One region of the Arthrobacter sp. AG367 genome, then DNA from elsewhere that is predicted to be linked to it. Evidence: riboswitches for the same ligand, from Rfam matches in the RefSeq annotation. Region 1 holds a riboswitch; each other region holds the start of a gene.

Region 1 (4,348 bases):
TCCAGGCCCCGGACCTCAGCACCGTGGTCCGTCCCGCAGCACCCGCCGTCGAGGAACCTGAAGAGGAAGAAACCGACGACGGCGACGATTCCTCCAGCCGCCGCCGGCGCCGCAGCCGCGGCCGCAGGGGCCGCAGCCGCGTCGGCGACAAGGCGGACGAGGACATCGAGGGTGGGAGCGCCGAGGCTGACGCCGAGGACGAGGCCGACGAGGACAGCGCCACACAAGCCGAGGACGGCGTGACGTCCCGCCGCCGCCGTCGCCGCCGCCGCGGTGACCAGGACCTGGAGCTGACCGGCGGGGAAGGCGACGACCCGCCCAACACGGTGACGAGGGTCCGTGCCCCGCGCGCGGTCAGTGAAGCGCCGGTCAACAACCGGGTCACCAGCGTCAAGGGCTCCACCCGCCTTGAGGCCAAGAAGCAGCGCCGCCGCGAATCCCGCGACACCGGCCGCCGCCGCACCGTCATCACCGAGGCCGAGTTCCTGGCCCGCCGCGAATCCGTGGACCGGCAGATGATCGTCCGCCAGCGCGACGACAGAATCCAGATCGCCGTCCTTGAAGACGGTGTCCTGGCCGAGCATTTCGTATCCAAGACCCAGCAGGACTCGCTCATCGGCAACGTCTACCTGGGCAAGGTCCAGAACGTGCTGCCGTCAATGGAAGCTGCGTTCGTGGACATCGGGCGTGGCCGCAACGCCGTGCTGTACGCCGGTGAGGTCAACTGGGAAGCCGTCAACCTCGAAGGCAAGCAGCGCCGCATCGAGAACGCGCTCAAATCCGGCGACACCGTCCTGGTCCAGGTGACCAAGGATCCCGTCGGCCACAAGGGCGCCCGGCTGACCAGCCAGATCTCCCTTCCCGGCCGCTACCTGGTCTACGTGCCCGGCGGCTCCATGACCGGCATCTCCCGCAAGCTGCCCGACGTCGAACGCAACCGCCTCAAGCGCATCCTCAAGGACCGCCTGCCCGAGCACGCCGGCGTCATCGTCCGGACCGCCGCGGAAGGTGCCTCGGAAGAGGAACTGACGCACGACATCAACCGCCTGCGCGCCCAGTGGGAAGGCATCGAAAGCCAGTCCCAGTCCACCAAGATCCTGGCCCCGGAGCTGCTGTACGGCGAACCGGACCTGACCATCAAGGTGGTCCGGGACGTCTTCAACGAGGACTTCTCCAAACTGATCGTCTCCGGTGAGGAGGCCTGGGACACCATCGAGGCCTACGTCACGTACGTGGCGCCGGACCTGGTGGGCCGCCTCGAGAAGTGGACCAAGGACCAGGACATCTTCTCCGCCTGGCGCATCGACGAGCAGATCCACAAGGCCCTTGAGCGGAAGGTGTTCCTGCCCTCCGGCGGCTCCCTGGTCATCGACCGCACCGAGGCCATGACCGTGGTGGACGTCAACACCGGCAAGTTCACCGGCAGCGGCGGCAACCTCGAGGAAACCGTCACCAAGAACAACCTGGAAGCTGCCGAGGAAGTGGTGCGCCAGCTGCGGCTGCGCGACATCGGCGGCATCATCGTGATCGACTTCATCGACATGGTGCTCGAATCCAACCGCGACCTGGTCCTGCGCCGCCTGGTGGAATGCCTGGGCCGCGACCGGACCAAGCACCAGGTTGCCGAGGTCACGTCGCTGGGCCTGGTCCAGATGACCCGCAAGCGCATGGGGACGGGCCTGCTGGAAGTCTTCGGCGAGCAGTGTGAGGCCTGCGCCGGCCGGGGCGTAGTGACGCACGACGATCCCGTGGAGCACCGCCGCGCCAACATTGTGGCGGCCGAGCACCACGTCCAGCGCGCCGACAGCCGCCCCGAAGCCCGCGGGGAAGCCCACCGCCCCGAAGGGCAGCGGGCCGATGGCGGCCAGCCCGGAGTCCGTCCCGAGCGCAAACGGCGGCGGGGACGCGGCGGCCAGCAGCCCGAGGCTGCCCCGGCGCCTGCTGTCCACGTCCACACCGTCCTTCCGGACCCCACAGACGCAGAGCGGCACGCAAAGGCAGAGGCCACCCGGCTTGCCCTGGCGAACATCGCGGCTGCCGCCCATGCGGCCCACCTGCATGACGATGAGGTGGCAGCCACCCGGCAGGCACCGTCCGCCGAGCCTGCGCAGGCCCCTATTGAAGAGAAGCACGACGCCGATGGCCCGGCACGCCCCGCAGCTGTCCTGACCTTCGGCGGCGAGGAAGTCCCGCTTCCCTTCGTGGAGCACGCTGAGGACCAGCATCCCAGGCCCGCCCTCACGCTGGACCGGCTCGCGGAAGCCTTTGCCCACCTCGGCCAGCCGGCTTCCCCCGTGGAGAACGCGCCCGCCAAGGCCGCAGACACGGTGAAGCCGGCCGAACAGTCAGCGCCCAAACAGTCGGTGCCCGAACAGCAGCCCGGCGGGGGAGCGGAGGCGCGTGCCGCCGTGGAAGCTCCGGCGGAAAAGGACTACTCCGACCACACGCTGGAGCAGTCCCGGCAACGCAGGCCGCGGCGCCACCGCGCTGCCAGCCGTGCCCAGGGTGCCGCAAATGAAACCGTTGTCCAGCACCACGAGAACGTCCAGGCGACAGGCGCGGGGCACTCGCACGCAGCCAAGGCCCCGGACACCGCCAAAGCACAGCCCGCTGCGGCGGAGCCCGGCAAGCCGGCAGGGGAACCGATCATCCTCGGCGTCGGCGTCCCCGCCTCGGAGCTCTAAGCCAGGGCGCAGCCAACGCGCCACCCAGGAAGTCCCCGTCGTGCGGACTGTTCCCCCATGAATCCAGGGGGAACAGTCCACGGGCGGGGACTTCCTGCATGCGCGGGTGCTGTCACCTTTCCGCCGGGTACGCCCCAGCGGCTACTCTGGAACCCGACACGGGGTGCCGCGCAGAAGGCCGGCTGAGATCCACACCCGTTGAACCTGTCCGGCTAGTACCGGCGAAGGGATGTCTGTTGTCTTCGACCCTCTCCATGCCCCTGCCCACAGCGTCCGGCGTGGCCCCCGCGCTGCCTGGGGGCCGCGATGTCCCGCGCGTCCTCTCCATTGCAGGCTCCGACCCGTCCGGCGGGGCCGGGATCCAGGCGGACCTCAAAAGCATTGCCGCCCATGGCGGATACGGCATGGCCGCGATCACGGCACTCACGGCGCAAAACACCCGGGGCGTGCAGTCCGTCCACGTCCCGCCGGCCGGCTTCCTGGCCCAGCAGCTGGACGCGGTCAGTGACGACATCAGCATCGACGCCGTCAAGATCGGCATGCTGGGCGACGAGTCGGTGATCCGCACTGTCCGCCAGTGGCTCGGAAAGGCCCGTCCCGCCGTCGTGGTCCTGGACCCCGTCATGGTGGCCACCAGCGGCGACAGGCTGCTGAAGGAATCCGCCGAAGCCGCGCTCCGGGAACTGCTGCCCCTTGCCCACCTCATCACCCCCAACCTTCCCGAGCTCGCGCTGCTGCTGGGCACGGAGCCGGCGAAGGACTGGGACACCGCGCTGGACCAGGGCAGGCGCCTGGCGGAAGCCACCGGAGCCACCGTGCTGGTCAAGGGTGGCCACCTTTCAGGCCTCGACTGCCCGGATGCGCTGGTCAACACTTCGGGCCTCCTGGGGCCGGACGTGGTGGAAGTGCAGGGGAAGCGGGTTTCCACGCGGAACAGCCACGGGACGGGCTGTTCCCTGTCCTCTGCCATGGCAACAGTCCAGGCCCGTTTGGGCAATTGGGAGGCATCACTGCGAACGGTCAAGCCCTGGCTGGCCGGCGCACTTGAGAACTCCGGCCAATTGGAGGTGGGCCAGGGGAACGGCCCCGTACACCACTTCCACCACGTGCGGCCGGTCCTGGAGGAGGGCGGCTTCGCGGCCCGGTTGTGGTCGGAAGCCCAACAGGACCTGGCGGACATCTACGCACTGGACTTCATCCACGGCCTGGCGTCCGGAGACCTTCCGGAGAAGGACTTTGCCTACTACCTGGCGCAGGATGCCCTCTACCTGAACGGCTACTCCAGGGTGCTGGCACGGGCCAGCGCGCTGGCCCCCTCGGAGGCCGAGCAGCTTTTCTGGGCCGGATCCGCGCAGCAGTGCCTTGAGGTGGAATCGGAACTCCACCGCTCGTGGCTCAGCACCCGCCCGGCCCCGAAGGGCCTGGGCCCCGTCACCAAGTCATACGTGGACCACCTCACGGCAGCGTCGGCGTCGGGCAGCTATGCCGTCCTCGCCGCCGCCGTGCTTCCCTGCTTCTGGCTCTACGCCGAAGTCGGCGGGAAGCTCCACGCCCGGTTCCTGGCCTCGGGCGAACCGGACGGCCATGCCTACGCGGCCTGGCTCCGGACGTACGCCGACGAGGGCTTCGCCGAAGCAACCCGCAAAGCCATCGCCATCGTGGAT
Region 2 (4,348 bases), 280 kb from region 1:
TGACTCCCCGGACGGGGACCGGGCCATCCGGCAGTTCATCAGCCAGGTCAGCCGGAGCCAGCCGGCCCGCGCGTCCTAGCTGTCAGCAGGCACCCGCAGTTCCGGCAGGTAGACCTTGCCGCCGGCTGCCAGGAACTCCTCGCTCTTCCCGCGCATCCCGGCCGCAGCATCGGCCAGTGCCGCCTGCGCCTCCGCGGAACCAAATTCGTCGCGGATGTCCTGGCTGATCCGCATGGAGCAAAACTTGGGCCCGCACATCGAACAGAAGTGCGCCGTCTTGGCAGGCTCAGCCGGCAGCGTCTCGTCGTGGAACGCCTCAGCCGTCACCGGGTCCAGGGACAGTGCGAACTGGTCCCGCCAGCGGAATTCGAACCGCGCCTTGGACAAGGCGTCGTCCCGTTCATGCGCCCCCGGGTGCCCCTTGGCCAGGTCCGCCGCGTGCGCGGCGATCTTGTAGGTGATCACGCCGGTCTTCACGTCGTCCTTGTTGGGCAGGCCCAGGTGTTCCTTCGGGGTGACGTAGCACAGCATCGCGGTGCCGTAACGGGCAATCTCAGTGGCACCAATCGCTGAGGTGATGTGGTCATAGCCCGGAGCAACATCTGTCACCAGCGGGCCCAGGGTGTAAAACGGGGCCCCCTTGCAGAGTTCCTGCTGCCGCTCGACGTTTTCCCGGACCAGGTGGAAGGGAACGTGGCCGGGCCCCTCCACCATGACCTGCACGTCGTACTCCCACGCGCGCTGGGTGAGCTCGGCGAGCGTGTCCAGTTCCGCGAACTGGGCGGCGTCGTTGGCGTCCGCCGTCGAACCGGGGCGCAAACCGTCGCCCAGGGAGAAGGCAACGTCGTACTTCGCGAAGATCCCGCACAGCTCATCGAAGTGCGTGTAGAGGAAGTTCTCCTGGTGGTGGGCCAGGCACCAGCCGGCCATGATGGAGCCGCCGCGGGACACAATGCCCGTCACCCGGTTGGCGGTCAGCGGGACATAGCGAAGCAGCACGCCGGCGTGGATGGTCATGTAGTCCACGCCCTGCTCGCATTGTTCAATGACGGTGTCCCGGAAGATTTCCCAGGTCAGCGCGTTGGCCTCGCCGTTGACTTTCTCCAGGGCCTGGTAGATCGGCACGGTGCCGATCGGGACGGGGGAGTTGCGGATGATCCATTCCCGCGTGGTGTGGATGTCGTCGCCGGTGGACAGGTCCATAACGGTGTCGGCACCCCATTGCGTGGCCCACTGGAGCTTGTCCACCTCCTCCGCGATGGAACTCGTCACGGCCGAGTTTCCGATGTTGGCGTTGATCTTCACCAGGAAGGCCTTGCCGATGATCATCGGTTCGGACTCCGGATGGTTGATGTTGTTCGGAATGATGGCGCGGCCGGCGGCCAGTTCGCTCCGGACCAGTTCCACATCGCAGTTCTCGCGCAGCGCCACGAAGCGCATCTCCTGCGTGATGACGCCCTGCCGGGCATAGTGCATCTGGGTCACCGTCCGGCCGTCGACGGCGCGGCGGGGCACCGGCTGCGCGCCCTTCCACTCCGCGGAGGCGGCGCCGCGGCGGACGGCCGAGCGGCCGTCGTCGAGCAGGTTGCGTTCCCTGCCGCTGTAGGCCTCGGTGTCTCCGCGCGCCACGATCCACTCCGCGCGGAAGGGCTCCAGGCCGCGGACGGGGTCGCTTCCCGGCCCCGCCGTCCGGTAGGTCCGGAACGGTGCGTTCGGCTGGCCGTTGGGCGATGGCTCCAGGGCAATTTCCGTGACGGGTACCCGGATGCCGGACCCGGCGTCGTCGATATAGGCCAGCGAATGCGACGCCAGGGACCGGGTCACTTCGGACTGGTTCACCTGGGGCGTGGAGCCGGCTCCGGAACCCCCGGTGGACGGCAGGTGGGCAGGGTTCAACTGGGTGTTTTGCGTACTCAAGGGAATACTCACTTCCTTCGCCGGCATTACCCGGACAGGTTCAACGGTCGCAGGCTGCGTCAGCCCGATCTCAGCCCCTGCAAGGGCTCCCGTGTGGTCAGAGAAGAAGCTACCACAGGCCCCCGGAAGGGCGGTGTCACATTTGCGGGTGCTAGCCTGACCGGGCATCGAAAGGAAGCCCGATGGCAGACATCATCTACTTTCGCGGACCCGTCCTGGCCGCACCGGACCGGGTACGCCATGGACTCTGGTCGGTGGACGGCAAGCTCACGTTCAGCCGGCCCGCTGCCCCTCCGGCGCGGGAACTCGACGGCTGGGTGCTGCCGGGGTTCGTCGACGCCCACTGCCACATCGGCCTGGGTCCCGACGGCCCGGTGGAACCCGCCATTGCCCGGGAGCAGGCGCTGGCTGACCTCAACGCCGGAACCCTGCTGGTCCGCGACGCCGGCTCACCTGCCGATACCCGCTGGATGCAGGGCGGCCGGGACTTCCCGGTACTGATCCGTGCAGGACGGCATGTGGCCCGCACACGCCGCTACCTGCGCGGCTTCGCGGCGGAGGTCGAACCCGACGGGCTCGTGGAGGCCGTGCGGAAGCAAGCGCGCGACGGCGACGGCTGGGTCAAACTGGTGGGCGACTGGATCGACCGGAGCGCCGGCGACCTTGCGCCCTCCTTTCCTGCCGCCGTCGTGCGTGACGCTGTGCAGGCTGCCCATGATGAAGGTGCCCGGGTCACGGCACATTGCTTCGCCGAAGACACCCTGGACCAAATGCTGGACGCCGGCATTGACTGCATTGAGCACGCCACGGGGCTGCTGCCGCGCCACCTGCCCCGGTTCGTGGAGCAGGGCGTACCGATCGTGCCCACCCTCATCAACATCGCCACCTTTCCTGATATCGCGGAGCAGGCGGACGCAAAGTTTCCGCGCTACGCCGCCCACATGCGTGCCCTGTGGGAACGCAGGCTGGAACGGGTGGCGGAGGCCCATGCCGCCGGCGTCCGGATCTTTGCCGGCACGGACGCAGGCAGCGTGATCCGGCACGGCAGGATCGCAGATGAGATCCTCGCCCTGCACGGGGCCGGCCTGCCCATGCATGCGGCCCTGGATGCCGCCTGCTGGGCAGCGCGTGCGTGGCTGGGCGCTGACAACCTGGAGGAAGGCGCGCGGGCCGACGTCGTGGTGTGCCGGGACGACCCCCGGACCACCCCGGACACGATCACGGCGCTGGAGCACGTGGTGCTGGGCGGCCGCATCATCCGTTGAGTTATTTGGTTCCGCTATTTGGAATAAATTGAAGCTTCAAGTAATTTTAATATGTGACAGGCCGCCGAAGTGACGGCCTCCAACACAAGGAGCCTTCAAATGACCGACGCAGCCAGCAGCCAGGATCTTCTTCCTGCCGACCTCGCCATGGGCACGGTAATGCTCAAGGTGGGCGACATGAAGGTCATGACCGACTACTACCAGCGCGCACTGGGCCTGGAGGCGGTGGCGGAGCAGGACGGCGGGCTCTACCTGGGCAGGCTCGGCAGGCCGCTGGTCCACCTGGCGCCGGCCCCCGGGCTGCACCTTCCCGGCAGGGGAGAGGCCGGCCTGTTCCACACCGCCCTATTGTTCGAGGACCAGGCTTCCCTGGCGGCCACCATCGCCACGGCAGCCCAGTACGAACCCCGGTCCTTCACCGGCAGCGCCGACCACCTGGTGAGTGAGGCCTTCTACTTCACCGACCCCGAGGGCAACGGCATCGAGCTGTACTGGGACCGGCCGCGCAGCAACTGGTCCTGGAACGGGACGGACGTGGTGATGGACAGCCTGGCGCTTCCGCCGCAGCGCTACCTGGAGCAGCACCTCACTGAGGAATCCCTCGAAGGCCAGCGGCGGACGTCCGCAGGCGTGGGGCACGTCCACCTCCAGGTTGGCGACGTCCAGACCGCCAGGGACTTCTACGTGGGTACCCTGGGCTTCGAGAAGACGGCGGGCTGGCATGGGCAGGCCCTGTTCGTTTCCGCGGGCCGCTACCACCACCACATGGCCATGAACGTCTGGAACAGTCGCGGCGCCGGCCCCCGCAAGGACACCCTTGGGTTGGGCGAGGTGCTCATCGAGGTTTCCTCGGGTGACGACGTCGGGGCGCTGGCTGACCGCCTGAGGGTCGCCGGGGTGCCCGCCCACCACACCGGCGCGGAGCTCCGGTTCGAGGACCCGTGGCGCAACCGGCTCCGGGTGGCAGTCCGCTGACCGGTGCTCCTGCACGGGCCGTGCGCCAGTGCTGACGGGCCAGTGTTGGGGCTCGCGGGCTCCGGCCCGGCGCGTTTGCCGGCGGGCGCGCAGCAACTAGGCTGATTCCGTACGGCCGGGCTGCAACTCCCGGCACGCAGCTCCGCCAACGGAAGAAGGGCACCCGCCATGGGCTTCACCGAGATCTTCGT
Region 3 (4,348 bases), 620 kb from region 1:
TGTTCGAGTCCGACCTGATCAACGACCCCGACGTCAGCTCCAGGCTGGAAACCTTCAACCGGACCTTCGCCGACGCCATCGCCAGGGTCATTGCCGAGGACACCAAGCTCCCCCACCTCGAGGCCGAACTCCTTGGCCGCGGACTGGCCGGAATGGCGCAGGTCAGCGCGCGGTACTGGCTGGAAACGGACGGCAACCTGGACCTCAACGTGGCCAGTGACCTCATCTACCGTTTAGCTTGGCGCGGAATCTCTCGCTTCCCCAAAGAGTCCTAGACTACAAATAAGACATCATCGACGAACTTCACAGGCTGGGAGGCCCCCTTGGAAATTAAGATCGGCGTTCAAAACGTTGGCCGCGAGATCGTGCTGGAATCGGACCAGGACGCGGAGACTGTGGCCAAGGTTGTTGGCGAAGCCATCACCGGAGGCAACGAACTTCGCCTGAAGGATGAAAAAGGACGCCTGATCATTGTTCCGGGCAACGCTCTTGCCTATGTGGAAATCGGTGCCGAAGAGGTTCGGCGCGTAGGTTTCGGCCAGTTCTAGTCCCCGGTTCCAAGGAGATCCATGCTTTCGCTGTCCATCGTGGTGCTGGCCACTGTCGCCGGCGGCTTCGTCGTCTGGGCCAATGACAAGCGGCACGCCAAGTACGGTGCGGCGCTTCCGGCCGGCGTCGCCGCGGGTGCTGCGGCGCTGGTGTGGATCATTCTGATGGCGGCCGGTTTCGGCTACCTGCCCGGGCTGACCTGGCTTCCCTGGGTCCTGCCCATCGTGCTGGGCATTGCTGCCGCCATCGCCGCCGTCGCCTATTTTGGCCGTACGCGGGCGCGCCATGATGCGGAACGGCTCACAGCGATCCTGCGGCGCTGAGCCGTCGCTGGCAGGCTCCCAGGCATATGGCTGTGGCCACCACCCAGGCGGGTGGTGGCCACAGCCCTTTAAGCGAATGGCCGATGCCTAGAGGAACTCGGCCCGGCCTTCCATGGCGGATGAGGCGAGGGCATGCTCCCGGCGCGGGATGCGCCCGGCCGCCCGGGCCATCCTGCCCGCGATCACCGCGTGCTTGAAGGCTTCTCCCATGAGGGTGGGGTTCTGGGCGCGGGTCACGGCCGTGGCCAGCAGCACGGCGTCGCAGCCCAGCTCCATGGCAAGGGAGGCGTCGGATGCCGTGCCGATGCCGGCATCCAGGACCACGGGCACGGAGGCCCGGGAAACGATGAGCTCAATGTTGTGCGGGTTCAGGATCCCCAGGCCGGTGCCGATCGGGGCACCCAGCGGCATGACGGCGGTGGCTCCAAGGTTCTCCAGCCGCAGGGCCAGCACGGGATCGTCGTTGGTGTAGGCGAAGACCTTGAAGCCGCGGTTGACCAGCTGCTCGGTGGCCTCGACCAGTTCCACGGCGTCCGGCAGGAGGGTTTGTTCATCGGCGATGACCTCCAGTTTCACCCAGTCTGTTTCCAGGGCCTCCCGGGCCAGTTCCGCGGTAAGGACCGCGTCCCTGGCCGTGAAGCAGCCGGCCGTATTGGGCAGGACCCGGATTCCATGATCCACCAGCAGCTGGAACAGCGAGCCGGTTTCAGCCGTGGAGTAGCGCCGCATGGCCACGGTGGTCAGTGCGGTGCCGGAGGCAAGGAGCGCCGCGCCCAGGCCATCGAGGCTGGGCGCTCCCCCGGTGCCCATGATGAGCCTGGAACCCAGCGCGACGCCGTCGATCACCAGGGCGTCGCCGGCACCGGCGTTTCCTGCAGGGTTGATGGTGCTGGTTTCGGTCATGGCGTCAGCCTCCCTGTACTGCTGTAACAAGTTCGATGTCGTCGCCGTCGGCGAGCGCGGTGGCGAACCATTGGCTGCGCGGCACCACCTGGGCATTGTGCGCGACGGCGACGCCGAGTTTCCCGCCGTCGGTCGCCTGTCCGTTGTCCGCCAGCGGGCGTCCGGTGACCTCGCTGACCAGCGTGGTGATCGAAGCTCCGTCGGCCACCGTGTGCGGGTTTCCGTTAAGGGTGATGTTCAAGCAGTCTCCTTGATGTGGGGGCTTGTTGCTGCCGTTGCCGGCCTGGAAAACCGGTCCGGGCTGAAGGGACCCCAGCGGGGATCGGCCCTGCCGTCCAGCAGTTCCCTGCAGATGGCCGCCGCGGCGGGAGTGAGCAGGACTCCGTGCCGGAAGAACCCGGTGGCGATGATGAGTCCGGGGACGTGCCCGGCCTGTCCTCCCCCGGCGCCCGGAGCGGCCGGCACCCGGCCCAGGAGCGGCGCGTTGTCAGGGGTACCGGGGCGGGCGCGGGCGGTGCATTCCAGGAGTTCGAGTTCAGCGACGGCGGGCACCAGAGCCTGCGCATCCCGCAGCAGCTGGTAGACGCCGCCGGCACTCACGGCATCGGAGAGGGCGTCCTCCCGCTGCGTAGCTCCGATCACCACGGTCCCGTCCTGCCTGGGAACGATGTACACGGGGATGCCGTGGACCAGGCCGCGCACCGTTGACGTCACCAAGGGCTGAAGGTGGCGGGGAACGGCAAGGCGCAGGATATCCCCGTGCACGGGCCGCAGCGGCAGCTCAAGGCCGTCCGGCAGGCCGTCAAGCGCCCCCGCCTGCAGGCCATTGGCCACCACGGTCTCCGTTGCCAGCACCGTGCCGCCGCCGGCCAGGCGGACCCCGGAAACCGTTCCGCCCTCCCACAGCAGCCCGGCTGCCCGCTCCGGCACGGCAAAACCTTCCACTGCCCCGGCAACCGCCAGCTGGGGCTGCTCCTGCGCCGCGCCGGCCAGGGCCAGCCGCAAGGCGGCCACCAGGCGCCGGGGATCCACCTGGTGGTCCGCCGGGGTATCAAGTGCGCACGCAATGGCCGGGCTGAGCAGCGGCTCACGCTTCCGGGCCTCCCGCACGGTCAGGGGTTCCACCGCCAGCCCGTTGGCCTGCTGGACTGTGCGCAGGTCCATCAGCGCCCGGCGGTCGGCCGCGTCGGCACCCACGGCGAGGGTCGGCGTCGTCAGGTATCCGGAATCCGCGCCCGTTGCCCTGCCCAGCCCGGCGGCGAACCCGGGCCAGCGCGATGATGCGTCAAGCATCAGTTCCAGGAGCTCTTCCTCCTGGTAATGCAGTTCGCTGACGGGAGCCAGCATGCCGGCCGCCGCCCAGCTGGCGCCGGTACCGGGCGCGTCATCAATGAGGACCACCGAGCGCCCGGAACGCTGCGCCTCCCAGGCAATGCCGTGCCCCACCACTCCCCCGCCGATGACGGCAACGTCGGCCCGGAGGGTGGAGGGAATGGAGCTGCGGGCGGACCCGGGGTGATGGGTGAAGGGGGTACGCATGTGGGTTCCTTCCCTACGCCGGCATTAACCGGATCAGGTCAAGCGGTCGGCTCTGACGCCCTCTCAGCCCGGCGCTTTGTGACAGCCGCCGCGGGCTCCCGCAGTACCAGCCCAGTTTAGAGGAACTAGGCTTGCACGCATGAATGTGTCCACCCCATCCTTTCCCGCCGGCCACCACGCTCCAGCCACCGAAGTCGTCAATTCACGGGACAACGACGCCCTGAAGGCAGCCCGCCTGTACCTCTGCACCGATGCGCGCCGGGACCGCGGCGACTTCGCGGAGTTCGTTGACGCCGCGTTCGCCGGTGGCGTGGACATCATCCAGCTGCGCGACAAGACCATCGAGGCGGCCGAGGAACTGGACCTCCTGGCGGTGCTGAAGGAATCCGCGGTACGGCACGGAAAGCTGTGGGCGGTCAATGACCGTGCGGACATCGCCGTCCTCTCCGGGGCACCGGTGTTCCACATCGGCCAGAAGGACCTGCCGCTGGCGGCGGCGCGCACGCTGGTCAACGGCAACGCCGCCATCGGGCTCTCCAGCCACACCACCGGGCAGGTGGACGCCGCCCTGGCAGCAACTGCCGGACCAGCCGGGCTGGACTACTTCTGCGTGGGTCCGGTCTGGGCAACCCCCACCAAACCCGGCAGGTCCGCCGTGGGCACTGACCTGGTGAAGTATGCCGCCGAGGCCTCACGGCAGGCGGCGGACCCCGTGCCCTGGTTCGCCATTGGCGGCATTGACCACGGAAACGTCCACCAGGTGGCGGAAGCCGGTGCGCGCAGGATCGTGGTGGTGCGCGCCATCACCGAGGCCTCCGATCCCGCCGCCGCTGCCGCCTCCCTCCTCGACGCATTGGACGCCGCCGCCTGATGCCATATCGGCGGACTTGGAGCTACGCTGACTTTTGTGTCACATCATCGGCTGGCTCCAAACGTCCATGACCACAGGAACGCCCTGGAAGAGGCGTTGGGCCTGCTGCGCACCGAACTTGAACTGCCGGGACCGTACCCGGCTGAGGCAGTGGCGGATGCCC
Region 4 (4,348 bases), on a different contig from region 1:
CGTTCCCAGGACAAAGCGGTGCGGCAGGCGCGCCTTCTGCGCCAGCGCGTCGGCAAGGTCCGTGGGATCGGTGCAGCTCATCAGGAGCACGGCCGGAAGGGCGATCGCAAAGCCGCGCAGGAGGAAGCCGATGCCCAGCTGCAGGGAACCTTCGCTCATGGACCAGATCCCGGCGTCGAGCAGGATCCGGCCGCTGTCCGGGGCCAGGATGGAGGTGCTCCAGCCACCCACGGCAGCGGCGAGGATCAGCGGCCAGCCGCGCTGCCACAGCAGGGACAGGGTGAGCCCGGCCAGGGGAAACAGCAGAAGCTCAAAGACCAGGGCCACGGACGCCGATACCCAGTCGATGGACAGCGCCAGGACGGCGGTGATCAGCAGGACGGCAGCGAACTTGCTTAGTGGATTCGCGCGGACCAGGAGGGCATGGTTGCCGCCCAAGGTGAGTTGCTGCCTCATGGCGCCACCGCTTCCGCCGCGGCCATCCGCAGTTCGGCCCCGCCCAAGGCCTGGGTGAATTCGGCGTCATGGGTCACGGACACCACGGCAGTGCCGGCATCCAGGAGCTCGGACAGGAAGGACGCCAGCTCGGCCCAGGTGTTGGCGTCCTGCCCGAACGTGGGTTCATCCAGGACCAGGACCTGCGGGCTGGCGGCAAGGACGGTGGCCACGGACAGCCGCCGTTTCTCGCCACCGGAGAGCGTGTAGGGGTTGGCGTCCACCAGCGCGGTGAGCCGCAGCCGCTCCAGCAGTTCGTCCACCCGATCCCCGCCGTGGCCCAGGTGCCGGGGGCCGAACAGCAGTTCGTCAAGCACCTTGCCGGTCACGAACTGGTGCTCCGGCTCCTGGAACACCGTCCCCACTCGGGAAATCAGCTGATCCGCCTTCCACCGGTACGGGTCAATGCCGGCACCGCGGCTCAGGTCCATGGTGGCGGAGACCTTTCCGGACACCGGTTCCAGCAGCCCTGCCAGGGTCAGGGCGAAAGTGGACTTACCGGCGCCGTTGGGACCCGTCACGGCGAGCGCCTGCCCGGCGCGCACCTGCGCGGCCAGGCCTTCCTGGACCGGCGACGGCGGAATCTTCCTTAAGCCCTTGCGTCGGGGACGTTCGCGGGAGACTGCCAACTGTTCGGCCGCGAGCAAGAGGTTTCCCGTGCCGGGGGCCGGGACCACCGCCCGGGCACGGGTTGCCGGGACGTAGCCGGGGACCCACACACCGGCGGCGGCCAGCATGGCCCGCGCCTCCGTGAGCACCCGGTCCGGCGGCCCGTCCAGGAGTACGGCAGGATCCGCGGCGGAGCCCGGCTGCAGGACCACGATCCGGTCCACCAGGTCCTTCCACACGGACACCCGGTGCTCCACCACCACCAGCGTGGCCCCGGTCTTGTCCAGGCACCGCGCCACGGCATCGCGGACCTCCAGCACGCCGTCCGGGTCCAGGTTGGCGGTTGGCTCATCCAGGAGGATCAGGCCCGGGCGCATGGCCAGGATGCCGGCCAGCGCCAGGCGCTGCTTTTGCCCGCCGGACAGGGCCGACGTCGGGTGGTCCAGCGGCAGGTGGGACAGTCCGACGTCGGCGAGCGCCTCGTGCACGCGCGCCCAGATTGCTTCTCGTGGGACGGAAAGGTTTTCGGCACCGAAGGCGACGTCGTCCCCCACCCGCGACAGGACCACCTGCGTCTCGGGGTCCTGCTGCATAAGTCCGGCGCGCCCGCGCTGGGCGCGGGGCACGGCGCCGTCAACCAGCAGCGAACCCGACTCGTCGGCGTCCCCCGCCTCGCCGCCGTCGTCGTTGATGTCCCCCAGCACCCCTGCGAGCGCGTGCAGGAGCGTGGACTTCCCGGCGCCCGAGGGGCCGAGCAGGAGCACCCGCTCCCCCGGGCTGATGTCCAGGTCAAGCGCATGGACGGCAGGCTTGGCCCTGCCGGCGTGCCGCCACCCCCAGCCCCGGGCTGTGACGGCGGCAGGGCGGACGGTGCCGCCGTCACGCTGGGCTGGTGCCATCAGGAGAAGACAGGCTCCGTGGCGGCCTTGCGCGAAGCGAAGGAGCTCAGCACGCCGGTACGCGCCAGGCCGCGGGTGGCCAGCCAGGACAGGGCGCCGGCGAGAATGGCGCCGGAGAGGGTGGTCAGCACGATGTACGCCAGCTTGTCCGCACCGGAGTAGGCGATGTTCCAGCCCCACGGTGCGAATGAGTCATTCAGTCCGCAGAAGAATCCAGCCGCGGCGCCTGCCAGCAGGGAGACGGGCAGGTTGAACTTGCGGTAGACGAAGATGGCGAAGATGATTTCCGCGCCGAGGCCCTGGATGAAGCCGGAGAAGAGGACCGAGGCACCGTACTGGGAACCCATGAGGAGTTCCCCGGTGGCGGCCACGGTTTCACAGAACAGGGCGGCCCCGGGCTTGCGGATGATCAGCATTCCCAGCACGCCGGGAATCATCCAGCCGCCCGCCAGCAGCCCGGTCAGGGGCGGGTAGGCGGCATTCATGGGGGCAGAAAGCGCGGCTGCTCCCTGGTCCCACGCCCAAAAAATGACGCCGCCCGCGATGGCCACCAGCGCGGCGACCACGATGTCCACGACGCGCCAGGACTTACTGGTGGTCTTCTTGATTGCTGCAGTACTCATGTGATCCTCCTGGGAAACAGGAGGGGAAAGTGGACCCGGCTGACGGCTGTTGCCGTGCAGCCGCGGCACTTTGAGAACTCGACTCCCTTGCGCCGGTACTAACCGGATCAGGTTCGAGGGTCTGCGGCTGTCCGCACTCTCAGCGCCCACCTGCGGTGCCCGGCTTGTGCCAGGATGTCCGACGGCGGCGCTCCCCTGTCGTTATTAGTGGTGCTTTTGGATGGGTAAGGCTTTTTGAACTGCCCTTCCGGGCGTGGTCAAGTTTACACCTGGCGGGGGTAGATTGAGGGCCATGAGCGCCATTCCACCGGATGTGACCGGATTCGATCCTGATTCCGCCGACGCCCAGCTGGAGGGGTCGCTGGAAGCGTCGATCGCCCGCATCGAAGCGGAGGTCCGGGAGCTCCAGTTCCCCGGCTTTTCGCTGGATGACGCGTTGAACCTGGGCCTGCTCCTGGTGGAGCTGGGCAAGGAGCGGTCCCTTCCCATCGCCATCGACATCACCAAGGGCGAGCAGGTCCTGTTCCACGTCGCGCTCCCGGGCGCCACGCCGGACAACGGGCACTGGATCCGCGCCAAGCAGCGCACTGCCGCCCGGTACGAGGTGCCGTCACTTTTGGTGGGGCTGCGGGGCCGGCTGGGCGGCGGCCGGATCGAGGACAACGCCTGGTTCGATCAATCCCGGTATGCAGCCCATGGCGGCGCCTTTCCGATCTACGTCACCGGCGTGGGCGCCGTGGCCACGGTGACCGTCTCCGGGTTGCCGCAGCTGCAGGACCATGACCTTGTGGTTGAGGCGCTGCGCGACATCCTGGGGTCGTCGCTGCGGGATTAGGCGCCGGGGGACCTGCCGCCAACAGGAAGCCTGCTTAGCTTTTATTAGTAATCATGCTTACTATATTGGTTCGCGGGTTTCGAGGAGGACAGGGCATGGGAGTCACCATGGGCGGTCCCGCGTTCGTTCCCGTCACCAGCGCGGCAGACCAAGGAGCACCATGAGAATCCCGGAATCCAGAGGCCCCCTCAGCAACGCCCTGTTCGCACTCCTTGCGCAGGCTCCGGCCGAAGCCGGGACGGGGCTGGACGGGCTGTACCACCTGGCGGCACGGCAGGTGGCCGGCACTAGTGACATCATCGGCGACGAGGACATCCAGCTGGCCCTCTTCTGCCTCTACGAGCTCCACTATTCCGGCCTGGCCGGCGTCTCCGACGACTGGGAGTGGGAGCCGGCGTTAATCCGGGTCCGTCAGCTGGTCGAGGCACCGTTTGAGGCAGCCCTCCGTGCCTCCGCGCACCAGGCCGCCGCAGACTTCGAACTGCCTGCCGGTGCCCTGACCAGCGACCAGGTAGCCGACGTCCTGTTCGGCCTCGCAGCCACGGACACCGGGCCCAGCGTCTCCCGCTACGTCGCCAGGAAGGCGGGCCTGGACCAGCTCCGGGAGTTCCTGATCCACAAGTCGATGTACCAGCTGAAGGAAGCCGACCCGCATACATGGGCCATTCCGCGGCTCAGCGGACGGCCCAAGGCGGCCCTGGTGGAAATCCAGGCGGATGAATACGGCGGCGGCCGCCCTGAGCGCATGCACAGCGCGCTGTTCGCCCGGACCATGCGCGGTTTGGGCCTCGACGTCAGCTACGGCGCGTACGTGGATGCCGTCCCCGCTGTCTCCCTCGCGTCCGTCAACCTCATGTCGCTGTGCGGCCTGAACCGGCGGCTCCGGG

The links. Region 1 has a riboswitch for thiamine pyrophosphate ahead of thiD (bifunctional hydroxymethylpyrimidine kinase/phosphomethylpyrimidine kinase). Riboswitches for the same ligand answer to the same signal wherever they lie in the genome.
Region 2: another riboswitch for thiamine pyrophosphate. It lies ahead of thiC (phosphomethylpyrimidine synthase ThiC); the one in region 1 lies ahead of thiD (bifunctional hydroxymethylpyrimidine kinase/phosphomethylpyrimidine kinase).
Region 3: another riboswitch for thiamine pyrophosphate. It lies ahead of thiO (glycine oxidase ThiO); the one in region 1 lies ahead of thiD (bifunctional hydroxymethylpyrimidine kinase/phosphomethylpyrimidine kinase).
Region 4: another riboswitch for thiamine pyrophosphate. It lies ahead of FB478_RS07620 (ECF transporter S component); the one in region 1 lies ahead of thiD (bifunctional hydroxymethylpyrimidine kinase/phosphomethylpyrimidine kinase).

What each region holds. Positions count from the first base shown of each region.
Region 1 covers NZ_VIVE01000001.1:794,466-798,813, reverse strand. Annotated here, with positions in the region: gene FB478_RS03670 (ribonuclease E/G) at 1-2,684, shown strand, start outside; TPP riboswitch at 2,834-2,931, shown strand; gene thiD (bifunctional hydroxymethylpyrimidine kinase/phosphomethylpyrimidine kinase) at 2,939-4,348, shown strand, end outside.
Region 2 covers NZ_VIVE01000001.1:1,073,709-1,078,056, reverse strand. Annotated here, with positions in the region: gene FB478_RS05065 (alpha/beta fold hydrolase) at 1-79, shown strand, start outside; gene thiC (phosphomethylpyrimidine synthase ThiC) at 76-1,917, opposite strand; TPP riboswitch at 1,913-2,020, opposite strand; gene FB478_RS05055 (amidohydrolase family protein) at 2,100-3,182, shown strand; gene FB478_RS05050 (VOC family protein) at 3,282-4,157, shown strand; gene FB478_RS05045 (hypothetical protein) at 4,326-4,348, shown strand, end outside.
Region 3 covers NZ_VIVE01000001.1:1,415,955-1,420,302, forward strand. Annotated here, with positions in the region: gene FB478_RS06525 (TetR/AcrR family transcriptional regulator) at 1-275, shown strand, start outside; gene FB478_RS06530 (DUF3107 domain-containing protein) at 324-548, shown strand; gene FB478_RS06535 (hypothetical protein) at 570-872, shown strand; gene FB478_RS06540 (thiazole synthase) at 960-1,775, opposite strand; gene thiS (sulfur carrier protein ThiS) at 1,780-2,016, opposite strand; gene thiO (glycine oxidase ThiO) at 2,013-3,314, opposite strand; TPP riboswitch at 3,307-3,426, opposite strand; gene thiE (thiamine phosphate synthase) at 3,454-4,185, shown strand; gene FB478_RS06560 (RNB domain-containing ribonuclease) at 4,222-4,348, shown strand, end outside.
Region 4 covers NZ_VIVE01000002.1:121,261-125,608, reverse strand. Annotated here, with positions in the region: gene FB478_RS07630 (energy-coupling factor transporter transmembrane protein EcfT) at 1-456, opposite strand, end outside; gene FB478_RS07625 (ABC transporter ATP-binding protein) at 453-2,003, opposite strand; gene FB478_RS07620 (ECF transporter S component) at 2,003-2,626, opposite strand; TPP riboswitch at 2,693-2,833, opposite strand; gene FB478_RS07615 (heme-degrading domain-containing protein) at 2,919-3,461, shown strand; gene FB478_RS07610 (iron-containing redox enzyme family protein) at 3,622-4,348, shown strand, end outside.